Regions from separate parts of the Pseudophaeobacter arcticus DSM 23566 genome, predicted to be linked through region 2. Evidence: riboswitches for the same ligand, from Rfam matches in the RefSeq annotation. Region 2 holds a riboswitch; each other region holds the start of a gene.
The links. Region 2 has a riboswitch for cobalamin ahead of ARCT_RS0119860 (DUF1636 family protein). Riboswitches for the same ligand answer to the same signal wherever they lie in the genome.
Positions count from the first base shown of each region.

Region 1: it holds a riboswitch for cobalamin, as region 2 does, so the genes downstream of both, ARCT_RS27360 (CbtB domain-containing protein) here and ARCT_RS0119860 (DUF1636 family protein) in region 2, are expected to answer to the same signal.
Region 3: it holds a riboswitch for cobalamin, as region 2 does, so the genes downstream of both, ARCT_RS0101075 (DUF1636 family protein) here and ARCT_RS0119860 (DUF1636 family protein) in region 2, are expected to answer to the same signal.

Region 1 covers NZ_AXBF01000004.1:231,687-237,504, forward strand. Annotated here, with positions in the region: gene ARCT_RS0101120 (cobalamin biosynthesis protein) at 1-140, shown strand, start outside; gene cobM (precorrin-4 C(11)-methyltransferase) at 137-931, shown strand; gene ARCT_RS0101130 (cobyrinate a,c-diamide synthase) at 924-2,240, shown strand; gene cobA (uroporphyrinogen-III C-methyltransferase) at 2,237-2,974, shown strand; gene ARCT_RS0101140 (DUF1636 family protein) at 2,979-3,314, shown strand; cobalamin riboswitch at 3,411-3,630, shown strand; gene ARCT_RS27360 (CbtB domain-containing protein) at 3,666-3,836, shown strand; gene ARCT_RS0101150 (CbtA family protein) at 3,841-4,530, shown strand; gene ARCT_RS0101155 (hypothetical protein) at 4,593-5,093, shown strand; gene cobF (precorrin-6A synthase (deacetylating)) at 5,276-5,818, shown strand, end outside.
Region 2 covers NZ_KI421507.1:3,207,750-3,213,567, reverse strand. Annotated here, with positions in the region: gene ARCT_RS0119875 (FecCD family ABC transporter permease) at 1-615, opposite strand, end outside; gene ARCT_RS0119870 (ABC transporter substrate-binding protein) at 617-1,564, opposite strand; gene ARCT_RS26575 (ABC transporter ATP-binding protein) at 1,561-2,379, opposite strand; gene ARCT_RS0119860 (DUF1636 family protein) at 2,376-2,732, opposite strand; cobalamin riboswitch at 2,835-3,048, opposite strand; gene ARCT_RS0119855 (glutathione S-transferase family protein) at 3,363-4,037, opposite strand; gene ARCT_RS0119850 (MarR family winged helix-turn-helix transcriptional regulator) at 4,133-4,576, shown strand; gene ARCT_RS0119845 (LysR family transcriptional regulator) at 4,813-5,760, shown strand.
Region 3 covers NZ_AXBF01000004.1:219,279-225,096, forward strand. Annotated here, with positions in the region: gene glpD (glycerol-3-phosphate dehydrogenase) at 1-914, shown strand, start outside; gene cobO (cob(I)yrinic acid a,c-diamide adenosyltransferase) at 975-1,610, opposite strand; cobalamin riboswitch at 1,661-1,899, shown strand; gene ARCT_RS0101075 (DUF1636 family protein) at 1,998-2,408, shown strand; gene cobW (cobalamin biosynthesis protein CobW) at 2,415-3,449, shown strand; gene cobN (cobaltochelatase subunit CobN) at 3,633-5,818, shown strand, end outside.

The sequences.
Region 1 (5,818 bases), on a different contig from region 2:
CCGGCTCGGTTGCCGAGGCCTGCGCCCTGGTGGCCGCCCGCCAAGGCGCAGGCCTGGCCCGGTCCCGCCTGATCACCCCCAGACTTATGACCGCGGATGGGATGGCCACCGCGGCCCTTGCAGAAAGACTTGAGCCATGACCGTTCATTTCATTGGCGCCGGCCCCGGCGCCGCCGATCTTATCACTCTGCGCGGGCGCGACCTGATCGCTGCCTGCCCGGTCTGTCTCTATGCCGGTTCGCTGGTCCCCGAGGCGCTGCTGCAGCACTGCCCCAAAGGGGCCAAGGTGATCAACACCGCAGCGCTGTCGCTGGATGAAATCATCGCCCATATCAAAGAGGCCAATGACGCTGGTCACGATATCGCCCGGCTGCATTCGGGCGATCTGTCGGTCTGGTCTGCCTTAGGAGAACAGCTGCGCCGGTTGCGCACACTGAACATCCCCTATGACATCACCCCCGGCGTGCCCGCCTTTGCGGCGGCGGCAGCGGCGCTGGGATCAGAGCTGACCCTGCCCGGTGTCGCCCAATCGCTGGTGCTGACGCGAACCTCGGGCAAGGCCTCGGCGATGCCCGAAGGCGAAACGCTGGAGAATTTTGCCCGCACCGGTGCGACCCTGGCCATTCACCTCTCGGTGCATGTGCTGGAGGATGTGGTCGCCCGGCTCACCCCCAGCTATGGCGCCGAATGCCCGGTTGCCGTGGTCTGGCGCGCCACCTGGCCAGATCAAAAGGTGGTCAAGGCGACGCTTGGCACCCTGGAAGAGGCTACCGGCGGGGTGCGCGGACGCACCGCGCTGATTCTGGTCGGACCGGCGCTTGGCAATGAAGGTTTTGACGAAAGCTGCCTTTACGCGCAGGATTACGACCGCCGCTACCGGCCACAAAGCGCCGACAGCCAATGGGCCAACTGGAGCGAAGGTGATGATTGATTTTCCCAAAGGCCTGATGATCTCCGCCCCGGCCTCTGGCACCGGCAAGACCACGGTGATGCTGGGCCTGCTGCGGGCGCTGGCCGAAGACGGCCTGGCGGTTCAGCCCTTCAAAAGCGGCCCCGACTACATCGACCCGGCCTTTCACTTTGCCGCTGCCAAGCGCCCCAGCTTCAATCTGGATACCTGGGCGATGGACGCGCAGCTGCTGGATGCGGTTGCCGGACAGGCAACAGGGGCTGAAATCTGCATCGGCGAAGGCTCGATGGGGCTGTTTGACGGGGTTGCCACCCGTGGGCAGAGCGGCTTTGGCTCTTCTGCTGAAACCGCCAAGCGCATGGGCTGGCCGGTGGTGCTGGTGATTGACGTGGGCGGCCAGGCGCAGTCCGCTGCCGCCACCGCTTTGGGGTTTAAATCCTACGACCCCGAGGTGCCCTTTGCGGGGGTAATCCTGAACCGGGTCGCCAGCCCCCGCCACGAACGCCTGACCCGGCTGGGGATGGAGCGCGCAGGCGTCAAGGTTCTGGGCGCGCTGCCCCGGCGCGGCGATCTTGCCCTGCCCGAACGCCACCTGGGCCTGATTCAGGCGGTGGAACATCCCGATCTGGAAGCCGCCATCGCAGGCTATGCCACTTTCCTGCGCGAACATGTGGATCTTGAGGCGCTCAAATCGGCAGCCATGGGCGCAGCCGCCCCAGCCCCCAACAGGCTGCCAAAGCCCCCGGCGCAGCGCATCGCGCTGGCACGGGATGCGGCGTTTTCCTTTACCTATCCGCATCTTTTGACCGGCTGGCGCGCCGCCGGCGCTGAAATCCTGCCGTTTTCCCCCCTCGCGGATGAGGCCCCGGCCCAAGACGCCGATCTGGTCTGGCTACCCGGCGGTTACCCGGAACTACACGGCGGCACCCTGGCCGCCGCCCAGACCTTCCGTGCGGGCCTGCGCAAACATGCCGAGACCAAGCCAGTGCATGGCGAATGTGGGGGCTACATGGCCCTTGGCGACGCTCTGATCGACAAGGAGGGCAACCGCCATCAGATGGCCGGTCTGCTGGGCCTGGTCACCTCCTATGAGAAACGCAAATTCCATTTGGGCTATCGCCGCGCCGAGTTGCAGGCGCCGATGCCGGGCTTTGCAACAGGTGCAGCCCTGCGCGGGCATGAGTTCCACTATTGCACCATTCTGGATGAACCCGACGCCCCACTGGCCCATGTCATGGATGCCGATGGCAATCCGGTGCCGGAAACCGGCTCCATCAAGGGCCATGTCACCGGCACCTTTTTCCATCTGATCACCGGAGAAGGCGCATGAGCGGCTTTGTCAGTTTTGTCTCGTCTGGCCCTGGTGATCCGGAGCTGCTGACCGTCAAGGCGGTGAAACGGCTGGAAGCGGCCGATGCGGTGCTGTTTGACGATCTCTCCTCGGGGCCGATCCTGACTCATGCCCGCCCTGATGCCGATCTGGTGGGTGTTGGCAAACGCGCCGGGCGGCCCTCACCAAAACAGGACCACGTCAGCCAACTGCTGGTGGACTATGCCAAAAGCGGCCTCAAGGTGGTGCGGTTGAAGTCAGGTGACAGTGGCGTCTTTGGTCGGCTAGAGGAAGAAATCACTGCGCTGCGTGCTGCGGGCATCCCGTTTGAGATCATCCCCGGCGTCACCGCAGCCTCAGCTGCGGCGGCAGCGGCCAATATTCCGCTGACCCGGCGGCTGACGGCGCGCCGTATGCAGTTCATCACCGGTCACGACGTCACCGGTGGCCTGCCGGATAGCCTCAACATGGCGGCGCTGGCCGATCCGGATGCCACCACGGTTGTCTATATGGGCAAACGCACCTTTGCGGCCCTGGCGGAAAAGCTGGTCGAAGCCGGTCTGCCACCTGAAACCCATGCGCTGGTGGCATTGGGGGTATCCACACCCGAACAAGAACTCAGCTGCCATACGGTGGGTGAACTGCCACAGGTACTGCGTGCGATGGAGACCACTGCGCCGGTTCTCATTCTCTACGGCCCGCTGGCCGATACCGATCTGACCCCGGGAGGCTGAGCCGGTGCCGCAGCCAACCCTGACCCTCTGCAAGAGCTGCAAGAGCGCCGATCTGGCCCTGCCCCGCCATCTGGCGGAGGCCCTGGAACAGGCCGGGATCGCGGCGCGGGTGCAAGAGGTGGACTGCATGTCCGGCTGCACACGCCCGCAGACCCTTGCGGTGCGGCAAAGCGGCAAGACGGCCTATCTCTTTGGCGAGATCACCGCAGCGGACCTGCCGAATATCCTCACCTTTTTGCGGCTCTTTAACGAAAGCCCCGATGGCACCCTGGCAGATTCCCGCCCGCTGGGGGCGCTGCGCATGAAGGCCATCGCGCGAATCCCGGCGGATCTGGACTAGACCCGACAGCCGGGTCAAAATCGCCCTGCCCACCGAAAAAGTCGCATCTTTGTCCAAGCGGGACGGTTTCCAACTTGACCGGGCAGTATGACAAAGGGCACAACAAATGAACATGGTGTCCAACGGTGCAAAGCATCAGGGCTGAAACGGGAATGAGGAATGGCGGACCAAATCGCGGCGCCACGCCCTCAACCGCCCCCGCGACTGTGAGCAGCGAGTGGTTTTTCATATCCACTGGGGCCAATCTGGCCACCGGGAAGGGGAAAAATCGCTGTGACCTGCGAGTCAGGAGACCGGCCATGTAATGGACTGAAACTTTTGTCGTCGGGTGTGACGACGTGGAGAACAATGATGACAACTAAGACACTGAACAAATCCGCTGCAGGCATTGGTTTTGCACCAGCTCTGTTTGCCGTGATCCTTGGCCTGGGTATTGTCACCCTGACCGGTCACGTACAGGCTTCTGCCCTGCATGACGCGGCCCATGATGTCCGTCACGCAACCGGCTTCCCCTGCCACTAAGCAGATGATGAACCGTATCTTGACCAGCGCGTTGTTCGCTGGTGCTGCAGCAGGGTTGTTAACCGCTCTGCTGCAGCTTCTTTTTGTGCAGCCTGTTCTTTTGCATGCCGAGCTTTATGAGACCGGCGAGCTGGTGCATTTTGGCGGCGCCGCAGTTTCGGCGCATCCGGATCTGCCCGGCTTTGACGTCATGCGCGACGGGTTGAGCATCATTTTCACCATGTTGACCTACACCGGCTATGCGCTGGTCATGGTTGCCCTGATGTCACTTGCCGAGAGCAAGGGCCATGTTGTCACCGCACGGGCGGGCATTCTCTGGGGGTTGGCAGGTTTTGTCACCTTCCATCTGGCGCCAGCTTTGACCCTGGCACCAGAAGTGCCCGGCGTCGCCGCTGCCGATGTCTTTGACCGCCAGATCTGGTGGACAGCAACCGTGGCTGCGGCCGGCATTGCCATGTGGCTCATCGCCTTTGGCGGCAATCTGGTCTCTTATGCCATTGCGGTGGCGCTGTTGCTGCTGCCGCATCTGATTGGCGCCCCGGAGCCAGACAGCTTTACCGGTCCGGTTCCAACCGAGATCGGCGCGCTGTTTGCCGCACGCGCCCTTGGCGTTGGCATGGCCGCCTGGGTTCTGCTTGGCACTTTTGCTGGCTATTTCTGGCAATCGGAAGCACAGCGCACCGCCGCCGCGTAATCGAAAAAAACCTCCGTCGGTGCATCGCCACTGGCGGAGGTTTCCGTTTCAAAGGATCAAGAATGTCCCGTTCCCTCGCTCTCTTTGCCATTGGGCTTACCTTTGGCTGTGGCATCGGCTTTGTTGTTGCTGCCGGCAATGGCATCACCTTCACCGGCCACGACCACGGCGACCCTGCCCAGCACGGAGGGGCAGAACACCAGATGGAAAGCGCCGGTCACGCCCATAGCCAACCTCTGATGATCACCCCAGGCAGCACCGCGCCCAAAATTGCAATAGACGTCCACAAGGACCCGATGTCCGGCTGGAACCTGCAGGTCACCACAGAGAATTTCATCTTCTCGCCCGAACATGTCTCCACTGCGGATCGCCCCGGCGAAGGTCATGCCCATGTCTATATCAACGGCAGCAAGCTGACCCGGCTTTATGGCAACTGGCTGCATCTGGGCGATCTGCCCAAGGGCAGCGTCGAAATCACCGTGGGGCTGAACGCAAATAGCCACAGCCCGCTGATGATCGGGACAGACCCGATTGCTGACAGCGTGATCATCGACAACCCCTGACCCCTTGGTGCCCCGGTTGCAGCCCCGGTCTGCCGCCTGACCTGACGCGAAGTCGATACACAGCGGCCCGATCCCGCGATGCAGCCGGATCCGGGCTTGATTATGCTGAAACACGGCGCCATAGCGGGCCGTGTTTCTTTTTGGCAGGAGCCCGACAGATGAACAATGACAGCACGGCCGCCGTGATCGAGCTTTCGCTCATTGGCATTGGCACCGGCAACTCGCAGCATCTGACCCTGCAGGCAGTCGCCGCGCTCAATGCCTGCGATCTGATCCTGATCCCGCACAAGGGCGCGGGCAAAGACGACCTCGCCGGGCTGCGCCAGCAGATCTGCGCTCAGGTGATCCAGGCCCCCGGCCCGCGTATTGTTGAATTTGCCCTGCCGGTGCGCGACCCCGCGATCCAGGACTACACCGCCCGCGTGGATCACTGGCACGATGCCATTGCCGAGGTCTGGATCAAAACCATCCGCGACCACTGCCCCGGCGGCAAGGTCAGGGTTGGCTTTCTGGTCTGGGGGGATCCGTCGCTATATGACAGCACCATGCGCATCGCCGAGCGCCTGAAGGCCACGCAGGATATCACGCTAGAGGTCATTCCCGGCGTGACCTCGATCCAGGCGCTGACCGCCGCCCATGCCATTCCGTTGAACGAGATTGGTGCGCCCTTTACCGTGACCACCGGGCGACAGCTGCGCGACAACGGCTGGCCTGAGAGTGCCGAT
Region 2 (5,818 bases):
CAGGCCCGCCGCGACCAGAGGCAGGGTCTCCCACCGGGCGAGGCCAAGTCCGCCAAGCATCCAGAAGATCACCGAATGGGCCGCGCGGGTGTCACCCGAAAAGATCAAATAGTTGGTGATTGCCGCAAACAGAAAGGAGACCGCCAGCCCGGCCAGGATAAGTTTCTCCGGGGCGCTGCTTTGCAGGCTGCGCACCAGCAGCAGCACGATGCCGGAGGCCACAAGCCCGCCAGTAAAGGCCGCAAGGGGCAGGGTCCAAAGCCCCAGAAAATCCCCGGTGACCGTGATGACCAGAACCGCCCCGGCGGCGGCACCGGAGGAAAGTCCGAACAAAAACGGATCCGCCAGATCGTTGCGGGTTGTGGTTTGCAGAACCACGCCGACCAGGCCTAATCCGGCGCCGATCAGGGCGGCGAACAGCGCCCGCGGCAGGCGCAGGTCAAAAATGATCCGATGAATGGGCTCTGGCTCCAGGGGGCTGAACCCCAATCCCGAAGAGAGGGCGGCAAAGACCTCCGCCATGGGCACATCGGTGGACCCGTAGAGGACGGAGAGTAAAAGCAGGGCGACCAAAACGGCCGCCCCCAATATCAGCGAAAGGCCAAAACGGCCCATATCAGTTGAGGCCCGGATGCATTGCCTTGGCCATTTTCTCGATGGCTGCAATATTTGCCGGCCCAGGCGTCAGCTCTTCATACCGCAGCCCCACCCAGCGCTCATTCTTGACCGCATCGGTATGTGCCATAACCGGGTGCTCTTGCAGGAACTTGAAGGTATCTGCGGCGCCATTGCCGTTCTGGTAGTCCAGCAACACCAGAAATTCTGGATTGGCGGCCGCAACCGCCTCCCAGGAGGTGCGCCCCCAACTGGTGTCCAGATCATGGGTTACGCTGGCGCCACCTGCAGCTGTGATCATGGCGTCAGGGATGGCAAACCTGCCGGCCGTGAAGGGCGCATCTGCGGGTCCGTCCAACAGGAAAACACGCGGTTTGGCGAATTCGGCGGTTCTGGCTTCAATGCTGGCCAAGTGCTGCTGCCAGCCTGCAATCAAGGCTTCTGCCTTGTCTTCCACATGCATGACCTTGCCGAGCCGCAGAACGTCGTTGAACAAAAGATCCATACTGGCCGCTGGGCGGTCTTTGTCCAGATGCACGCAGCTTTCGGTCAGGACCATGGTTTTGATACCAAAGGGCGCCAGGGTGTCCGGGGTCACATCGCCACCGGGCTTCATGCCGTAGTACCAGCCGGCAAAAAACAGATCAGCAGAGGCCGAGACCAGATTTTCGACGCTTGGATATTTGGGCGCAAGTTCAGGGATATCGCCGCGATCTTTGTCGAATGTGGGGCTTGTCTTATACCATCCGGAGATGCCGGTGACGCCAACCATCTTGTCCTGCAGGCCAAGCGCAAAAGCCATTTCAGACATATTGATGTCATGCACAACCAGCCGTTCCGGCATGGTTTCAAAAACCAGTGGAGTGCCGCAATTGTCGACCTTCACTTCATGTGCCGCGACGCTACTTGCAGCACCAAGGAGGAGCGCAGCAGACCAGAGAGTTTTCATTGTGAGTTTTCCTTCAGATTTTGGAAGTCTGTTTTGCGAATATCGAGCGCAGGGATCATCCGGCCCTCATGGGGGAAGCACAGATAGCTGACCCCAAAGGTCGCCTGGACATTTTCAGGGGTCAGGACCTCGGCGGCGGGACCAAAGGCCACAAGCCGCGTTGATTTCATCAAGGCCGCATGGGTGGCAAATTCCGGGATCATCACCAGATCATGCACCACCATGACAACGGTGATGCCCAGAGAGGCAACCAGGGACAAAATGCGCCCTTTGGCATCCGGGTCCAGGTGGTTGGTCGGCTCATCGAGAAACAAGAGCTTGGGCTCCTGCGCAAGGGCACGGGCGATATGCGCACGCTGGCGCTCCCCGCCTGACAGCTGTGCCATTGGTTTATGCGCCATTTTCGTAAGCCCTGTGAGGTCCAGAATGGCCTCGATGGCTTGGCTGTTTTGATGTGCGGACCGGCGCGCCGCGATTGGCAGTTGCCCTAGGGCAATATAGTCCTGAAGTCGCAGCCGCCCATCCGGGGAGCTTTGCTGGCTGACAAGGGCAATGTGTCCTGCCCGATCCTGAGCTTTCATCTGGCGCAGGCTGGCACCCCCTATGAAAACCTCACCAAGCGCCAGAGGTTCACATCCTGAGAGCAGGTTCAGCAGGGTCGATTTGCCGGCGCCATTTGGCCCGGCAATGGCGAGGATCGAACCCTGCTGCAAATCAAAGGAAACCCCCGAGACCAGCAGGTCTCCGTTCAGGGCAAAATACTCCAGGTCGCGCACACAGAGAAAAGGTCGCGATAAAGGTGGCGATCCGGTCATGTCTTGGCCTCCGTCCTGTAGGCGGGAAGCCGTGCCAGGGTTTTGTCGTACAATCTCTTTGGTCGCTCCGAGGCTGTGCTCCAGCCCGTGTCGCTTGCCAAAAACTGCTGGGCAAAACAGGCGATCGCCTCGATATCCGCCTGGGCTTCGATCTCACCAAACAGATACTGTGTCTTGCCCGGACCCTGCAATCCGACCGTTATCGGGCGTTCGCAGCCCGCCATGCAGTCTACGGCCCGTAAAACGAACCGCTTTGACACATGTTCCGCCAGTGCTGCCCGTAGTTTGCGCGCGGCGCCTGCCCCTTTGCAGGTGGTGCAAATCAATATGGAATGATCACTGTGGTTGGTCATGTCTCGCCCCGCAGTTAAACGCGCGAAGAGAGCAGGTGCCGGTCCTGTGTAGCCAGTTACTCTGTGCCATCTAAGCCTCCGTCAGGACTCCCCGTCCTGGGTTGGGTGAACAAATGGATGGCAGGTCTCCTGACTCGCGGGTCGAGGCCTTGCCGCGCCTTCCCACCCTATGGGGCAGTGGCTTGTTGCAGCAGTGCTCTCCGCTCACAGTTGCGGGGGCAGTCACGGATTTGGCGCCTATTGGCTACACCACACCGTATTCCCTTTTCATTTTCCCGGAGTGACCCCGGGAAAAACCATCTAGGCCATGTATGAGGTCAATCTTGAGACTGTCAATCAAATTGAAAGGCAGGAGTTGCGGCCCGGCGCGCGCCGTGAACGCGCGTCAGCTCCCCTGATTGGCTCTCTGCGCCCCCCGCCTGGCCAGTACTGCGCCAAGTTGCTGGCGGTCACACGTCGCAACACTCTTGGGCATCGGCTTCCATCATAGTTGAGCGGTCAATACCAGCATCCTGGGCCACCATGAGACAGGCTAGATAACGGCGTTTCAGATTGCGCCAGTGGGACGTCAGCAGAGCCGGACGAAGCTGCCAGATGCCGGGACTGAACACCTAGGGTCCAGACCCTAGTCTAGTCTCCACCGATTTGGCGCGTCATGAGCCGAGACAGGTGGGAGTTTCGGTTGAGCAAAAAAGCCCTCAGAAGACTTGGATAATTTTCAGATACCGCCTGTTTGACCGATGGTCGTGCAGCCAAAACTTCGCGCCACGCCAGAACCTTTTCTTTGTCAGTCAGGATGTCGAAATCGCCGATTTCATCGAACGAGTCGAAGTACCGAAAGACCGGTGCAAAGACGGCATCAACAAGAGTGAACTCACTCCCTGCGAAATACGGGCCTTGTCCCAGTTGTCGCTCAAGTTGTGTGAATTTTGCCTCCAGTGTTTGGAGTTTCTTATTGAACGTGTCGGCAGTCTGGGCGTTATAAAGTCCCGCTATGTCGTTGAGGGTGGCCGACCCGAACTCGATCCAACCACGGTGCTGTGCGCGCGTTATCGCAGCCGAAGGGTGGAGAGGCGACGGCCGGGTATCTTCCAGGTACTCCAAGATCGCAGAGGATTCGAATATCGCTTCTTGCCTGTCGGTCAAAACCGGCGTCTTTCCCAGCGGCGAAATGGTTAGAAACCAGTCAGGCTTGTTTGAAAGGTCGATATCAGTGCGTTCAAAAGAAACGCCTTTTTCCAACATCGAGATCGCGGCTCGCTGAACATATGGGCAAAGTGAATGGCTTATCAGATGCAGGGTCATTCGGAATCTCCATGTAGATGCAATTGCATCTATATAGGGGCAGCCAACGGAACGTCAAGGTTGATGCAGTTGCATCTTTTGCGCTAATGTACCCTATGACCACACTCAGCGCACAAACAACCCGGGCATGGATATCCCTTCTCTCTGTCAGCCAAACGCTGCTTCAAGGGATTGAAATCGAGTTGAAAGAACGCGGCCTGCCAAAACTGAGCTGGTATGATGCTTTGTTGGAGATTGAAAAAGCCGGGGCCGAAGGCATACGCCCTTACGAGCTGAAAGAGCGGCTATTGCTCCCTCAATATGGAACCTCGCGTCTGTTGGATAGACTCACGAAGGCAGGTCTCATCACGCGTGAGGATGTAGCTGGCGATGGTAGAGGGCAGATCATCAGGCTCACCTCGAAAGGACTGGAAACCCGCAGAGCAATTTGGCCGATCTATGCAGAGATGTTGGTCAAATCGGTTCAGCAATCGCTCAGCGAACCCGAACTCAATGAACTGGTGCGCCTTCTGGGAAAGCTCGCAAATACCAAGAAGTGATGTTCGCGCATCGCGCAGAATCGCTTCGCCAAGGGCTCGATCCGGACCTTTGCAACGTCGTGCACGAACGCCGCTTTTGGGGGCAAGGAAAGCAGTCATGTTGAAACGCTTGCACGTGGCTGTCAGTCCTTTTGCCTGCCCGCCAGTTTGGTGAAACCTGTTCAGTCCGGGTGTGCTTTATCATCAGAAACAAACTACAGTATCCTCCAGTCATCCAAACCCTGTGAGTAACGGCTATTTCAAACAGTGATTTCCAGAAGGCCATAACGCTTCGCCACCTGCGTGTCATTGCCGCCCTGTCCGACCTGAAACTGGTGGCGCGGGTGTCGGAGGAGCTGAACGTCACGCAGCCCGCAGTCTCCAAGCAGATTGCGGAGCTGGAAAAGATCGTTGGCGTTCCGATTGTGACCCGCGACCGGAACCGTCTGTTCTTGACGCCGGTTGGTCATCGTCTGGTAAGCCATGCCAAGCAGGCGCTCAATCAGCTTGATCGGGCGGCCTTTGATATTGAGGCAATGGCCAGCGGGATTTCAGGCGCGGTTTCGGTTGGCGTCGTCAGCTCGGTTGCGCCCACCCTGTTGCCCAGTGCCATCGCGCTATTCAAAAGCAGCACACCGCAGGCCAGCATCGTGGTCAAGGAGGGGCATTTTGTCGAGCTGCTTCCGGGATTGCAGGGCGGCGCACTGGATTTGCTGATCGCCCGGATATGGCAGCCGCAGGAATTGACCGGCATTGACCAGCTCAGGCTTTTTGAAGAACCCGTTGTCGTTGTTGCGGGCCGTAATCACCAGCTCACCAGAAAGTCTGAGCTTGAGTGGTCCGATGTGGTTGATTTCCCCTGGATTATGCCTCACGCAAATTCGGTTGCCCGGGGGGCCGTCGATGCGCTTTTTGCGGCAAACGGGCTGGCACCACCAGCCAATACAATTGCCTCCCTGTCTTTGACGCTGAATCTGGCACTGTTGGAAGCCATCCCCGCATTGGGGCTGATGCCGCAGCGTCTTGCCCAGTCCCATGCGGCACGCGGAGATATTGTCACGCTGCCGCTGGACACCCGCGGCTTTCTGTCCGAGGTCCGGTGCTTTTGGCGCAAGGATCAGGTCGAAACCAACCATGCCTTGTCATTCTTCCAGAAATGTCTGCAAAAAACGACGGAGGACTTGGAGACCATTCCTTTTGGTTAATGTTTGGCGCTCAAATTTCATTATTTATCTGGTTTGTGTCACTTTATCATAACCTCAT
Region 3 (5,818 bases), on a different contig from region 2:
CCAGCGGCGAAACCACCGAACATCACGCCAAGATGCTGGTCAATGCAGGCGGGCCATGGGTGGCGGATCTGCTGCGTCGGACCCTGGGGCAAAACAGCCGCGAGACGGTCCGTCTGGTGCGTGGCAGCCATATCGTGGTGCCAAAACTGTTTGACCACGGGCGCTGCTATTTCTTTCAGGGCACCGATGGCCGGATTATCTTTGCCATCCCCTATGAAGAAGACTTCACCCTGATCGGCACCACCGATGCCGACCATCCGGACCCACAGACCGCGCCGGAATGCACGCCGCAAGAGCGGGATTACCTGATTGATTTTGCGTCACAATACTTTGAAAAACCACTAAGCCGCGATGATGTGGTCTGGACCTACTCGGGGGTGCGGCCGCTGTATGATGACGGGGCCAGCTCAGCCACGGCGGCGACGCGCGAATATGTGCTGACGCTGGATCAGGCGCAGGCGCCGCTGCTCAATGTCTTTGGCGGCAAGATCACCACCTACCGCAAACTGGCCGAGGCCGCCCTGGCCAAGATTGGCGAGGCCCTGCCGGGGCTCCCTGGCAACTGGACCGTCGGTGTGGCGATGCCTGGTGGCGATTTTCCGGTCGCGGATGTGGCCAGGCTGACGGCCAAACTGGCCAGCGATTATCCCTTCCTGTCCGCCTATGCCAGCCGACGGCTGATGCGCGCCTATGGGCTGGAGGCCTGGGAGGTTCTGGGGGATGCCAAAACCGCGCAGGATCTGGGCCAGGATTTTGGCGCAACCATCACCGCCCAAGAGCTGGACTGGGTGATCAAAAACGAATGGGTGCGCACAGGCGAAGACTTCCTGCTGCGCCGCACCAAGCTAAACCTGCGGCTGGATGCAGATCAGCGCGCAGCGGTGGACACCTATATCCGCAACAAACTGGCCTAACCGCCGCAACCACACCAATTGACGATATCAGCCCAGAGCAGGCTCCGGGCTGATACGCGCTTAAAACTCCACGCCTTTTTGTGCCTTAACACCGGCGCGGAAGGGGTGTTTGATCTGACCCATCTCGGTGACCAGATCGGCAATCTCGATCAGCTCTTCCTTGGCGTTGCGCCCGGTCAGAACCACATGAGTCATCGGTGGTTTTTCTTCCACCAGGAACTCCAGCACCTCTTCCAGGTTCAGGTAATCATAGCGCAGGGCGATGTTGATCTCATCCAACAGCACCATGGTATTGCGCTCATCGCGGATCATCTCCTTGGCTTTTTCCCAACCCTTTTGGGCCGCAGCAATGTCGCGTTCCTTATCCTGGGTTTCCCAGGTGAAGCCCTCGCCCATGGCGTAGAATTGGCACAGATCGCTAAAGTTCTCTTCGATCAATGTGCGCTCGCCGGTCTGCCAGGCCCCCTTGATGAACTGCACCACCGCCGAGGGCATCCCATGGGCAATACAGCGCATGATCATGCCGAATCCCGAGCTGGATTTGCCCTTGCCGGGACCGGTGTGGACAATGATCAGCCCCTTTTCCCCATCCTTGGTTTTCATCATGCGATCACGCGCGGCCTTCTTCTTGGCCATCTTGGAGGCGTGACGTGCCGCTTCCTCTTCTGAAATGCCGGTTTCGGACTTCTCACTCACGGGGTTCACTCCTGCTGTTTGCCCAAGTCTTGACAAGGAAGGCCTCGATAGCGCAAGGGGTTTTCGTTGGTTCCTGCAAATTGCAGGCGAAGAGGGAATGTGACAGGCTGATACTTACTTTTGGTATCGGCTCTCAAGCACAGCCGCCCCCGCGACCGTGACCGGAGAGGTCTCTGATGCCACTGGCCCGTGCGTCTTGCACATCGTCGGGAAGGCAAGAGCACCGCAGACAGGCCCTGGCCTGTTAGAATCCGCAAGCCGGGAGACCTGCCAACGGATGAGACAACGAGCGGACGGGGTGTGTCGCGACTGGTTGTGGGAGTGCGCCCTCTGCCCTCTCTCTGCTGGCCCGGCCCCGTTCCTCACACATAAAGGAAACGCGCGCTGATGGCAGAAGATATGGCACTCCCCGCCACTGAAGATACCGCAGAGGTCACTTTGACAATCTGCACTACCTGCAAACGCGACGGCGTCGACCCCGAGGCCACCCGCCCCGGCGCGCTGCTGATGGCAGCCCTGACGGACGCCAGCCTGCCTGCCGGTGTCACGGTGCGCGGTGTGGAATGTCTTTCGGCCTGCAAACGCGGCTGTGCCATGGTATTGACCGGCGGAGAGGCCCGCTGGAGCTATATCTATGGCGATCTTGACCCTGAGGCCCATGTTGACGACATTCTGGCTGGCGCCGCCGCCTATGCCGCCACAGCGGATGGCCTGGTGCCCTGGCGTGAACGCCCACAGGTGTTCCGCAAACAATCCATCGCCCGTATCCCCCCGATCACCCTGCCTTCCAAGGACTAAATCCCCATGAGCGACCTCAACAAGATCCCCGTCACCATTATCACAGGCTTTTTGGGCGCGGGGAAAACCACCCTGATCCGCCACCTGATGCAAAACCCCCAGGGCAAACGCCTGGCGGTTCTGGTCAATGAATTTGGCACCGCTGGTGTTGATGGCGACATCCTGAAGTCCTGCGCCGATGAAAACTGCCCGGAAAACAACATCGTCGAGCTGGCCAATGGCTGCATCTGCTGCACCGTGGCGGATGATTTCATCCCCACCATCGAGGCCCTGATGGCGCTGCCGGAACAGCCCGAACATATCCTGATCGAAACCTCTGGCCTGGCGCTGCCCAAGCCCCTGCTCAAGGCCTTTGACTGGCCTGCGATCCGCTCGCGCATCACTGTGGATGGCGTCATTGCCCTGGCCGATGCCGAAGCCGTGGCCGCCGGGCAGTTTGCCCCCGATCTTGCCGCGGTTGAGGCCCAACGCGCAGCCGATGACAGTCTCGATCACGAAACGCCGCTCTCCGAGGTGTTTGAGGATCAGATCTCCTGCGCCGACATCGTGTTGCTGTCCAAGGCCGATCTGGCAGGCCAGGCCGGCCTGGAGGCTGCCCGCAAGGTGATCGAGGCCGAAGCGCCGCGTCCGCTGCCAATCCTGCCGATGAGCGAAGGCGTGATTGATCCGCGTATCATCCTGGGTCTGAATGCCGCCGCCGAAGACGACCTGGAGGGCCGCCCCAGCCATCACGATGGGCACCACGATCACGAACACGACGATTTTGAGAGCATTGTTGTCGAAATGGGCGAAGTCGCCGATCCGGAAGCGCTGCAAGATGCTATCGTGAAACTTGCCCGCACACGTAATATACTGCGCGTCAAAGGCTATGTCGCGGTGGAGGGAAAACCCATGCGCATGTTGGTTCAGGCCGTGGGCGAGCGCCTGCGGGCCCAGTACGACAAGCCCTGGGGCGACGCACCACGTCGTACCCAGCTGGTGGTGATTGCAGAACACGACAATATCGACGGTGCCGCCATTCGCGCCGAACTGGGGGCCTGATTCCATGGCCCCGCGCTTGACCTGCCAGACACCGATGCGGAAAGGATCGCGCCCGTCCCGGGATGAGCGCACTCACGCCCGCCTTCGGGGTGGGTCAGGTGTGATCCCGGGCGCAATCCGGGGCGCAATCCGGGGTCTGCAATCCGGCCTTCAGTTTTCTCCAAGCGCGCGAGGCAATATCTGATGCATGTCGTCTTTCGCGAAAGCCACGGGTTGGACCAGACCGATACCCCCCAGGATCTGGGGCAGACCCCTGCGGACCTCGTGGTGCTGTCGTTCTCTGACAGTGACCTTGGCGCTTTTGCGGCAGGCTGGCATCGCGCAGATGGAAACCTGCCCAGCCTCCGGCTGGCCAATTTGGTTGCGCTGAAACATCCCCTGTCGGTGGATACCTATGCAGAACAGACGCTGGAGGGCACCAAGGGCATTCTGGTGCGGCTTATCGGTGGCGAAAGCTATTGGCCCTATGGTCTGGCCACCCTGCAGGATCTGGCCCGCCGCAAAGGCATCGCCCTTGCCCTGCTGCCCGCGGATGGCCGCGAAGACCCCCGGCTTGATGAACTCTCAACTCTGCCGATCTCAACCCTGCGCCGCCTGCAGGCGCTCTGTGATGCGGGCGGGGCTGTGGCGGCTCAGGCGGCGCTGGCCCAGCTGTCTTTGGCTGCGGGGCTTTATGCCGGGCCCGTCTTGGGCCTCAAGACCACGCCTGAACATGGGTTCTATGACCCCGACAGGGGCGTCATCCCCTGCCCAGCCGCGACCCCGGACCCAGATCCGGACCCAGTCCAGGGCGACAAACCCCTGGTTTTGATCAGTTTTTATCGCTCCTATCTGACAGCGGCTGATACTGCCCCGGTGGACGCACTGATTGCCGAACTGCGGGCCCGTGGCTATGCCGCCTATGGTCTTTTTGCCGCCAGTCTCAAATCCGCGCAGACCGCCGCCTGGCTGCGCGACGCGCTTCCCGCTTTGGCCCCTGCCGCCATCATCAACGCCACCGCCTTTTCCGCCCAGGGCAGCGATGGCAGCGCCTCGCCGCTCAACACCAGCGGCTGCCCGGTGTTTCAGGTGGCGCTCTCAACCGCCCGCAAGAAGGACTGGTCAGAGGCCGCCCGGGGCCTGTCGCCTGCCGATCTGGCCATGCATGTGGTGCTGCCCGAAGTGGACGGCCGCATCCTCGCTGGGGTGATCAGTTTCAAATCTCCGGGCAAACAAGACCCGGCGCTGCAATACTCGCGGTTTGCCCATCGCCCTCAACCCGATCGCATTACCGCCGTCGTTGACCGGGTGGAGGGCTGGCTGCGCCTCGCCACCCTGCCCAATGCGCAAAAACGTCCCTGCCTGATCCTGTCGACCTACCCCGGCAAGGCCCATAACCTGGCCCATGCCGTGGGGCTGGACGCCCTGGCCTCCTGCTCCGAAATCCTTACCGAGCTCGCCACCCAGGGCTATGACATCACGCAACAGACTGATCTGGGTCGTGATCTGGGCCAGCGCCTGGGCACGGAAACCCTCAGCTATTCCCTTGCGGAGTATGTGGCGGCTTTGGAAACCCTCCCTGAAGCGCTGCGCGAAACCCTAACGGCAGCCTGGGGGGGGCCTGAGGACGACCCGGACTGTCGCGACGGCGCATTCCATTTCAAGGCGATCAAGGCCGGGAAAGCACTGATTGCGCTGCAGCCTGAACGCGGCGAGGTACAGGCCCGCGTCGAGGATTACCACGATCTGGAGCGCACGCCGCGCCATGCCTATGTCGCCTTCTATCTCTGGCTGCGCCAGCGCAGCGATGCGCTGGTCCATATCGGCGCCCATGGCACGCTGGAATGGCTGCCCGGCAAAGCCGTGGCGCTGTCCAACAGCTGCTGGCCCGAGGCCCTGACCGGCGCTTTGCCGGTGGTGTATCCCTTTATCGTCAATGACCCCGGTGAGGCGGCTCAGGCCAAACGCCGCATTGGCGCCGTGACCCTTGGCCACCTGCCGCCGCCCCTGGCGCAGAGCAATCTGCCTGCGGGCATGGCCCGGCTGGAAAGCCTGCTGGATGAATATTCCACCGCCGATGGGCTGGACCCGGCGCGGCGTGACCGGTTGCTGGAAAACATCCGCGCCGAGGCCCAGGGCACCGGTGTCGAGGCTGACCTGGGTCTCACGCCTGACTGTTCCGCCGCCGAGGCGATCACCCGGATTGATGCCTTTGTCTGCGACATCAAGGAAAGCCAGTATGGCGAGGGGCTGCATATCTTTGGCATGGGCGAGTGTGGTGCCGAAGAACGCGCCGGGCTTGTCGCCGCGCTGGCGGGCAGGATGGTGCCCCCCGGCCCGTCTGGCTCGCCGTTTCGCGGGCGGTCCGATGTCCTGCCCACCGGGCGCAA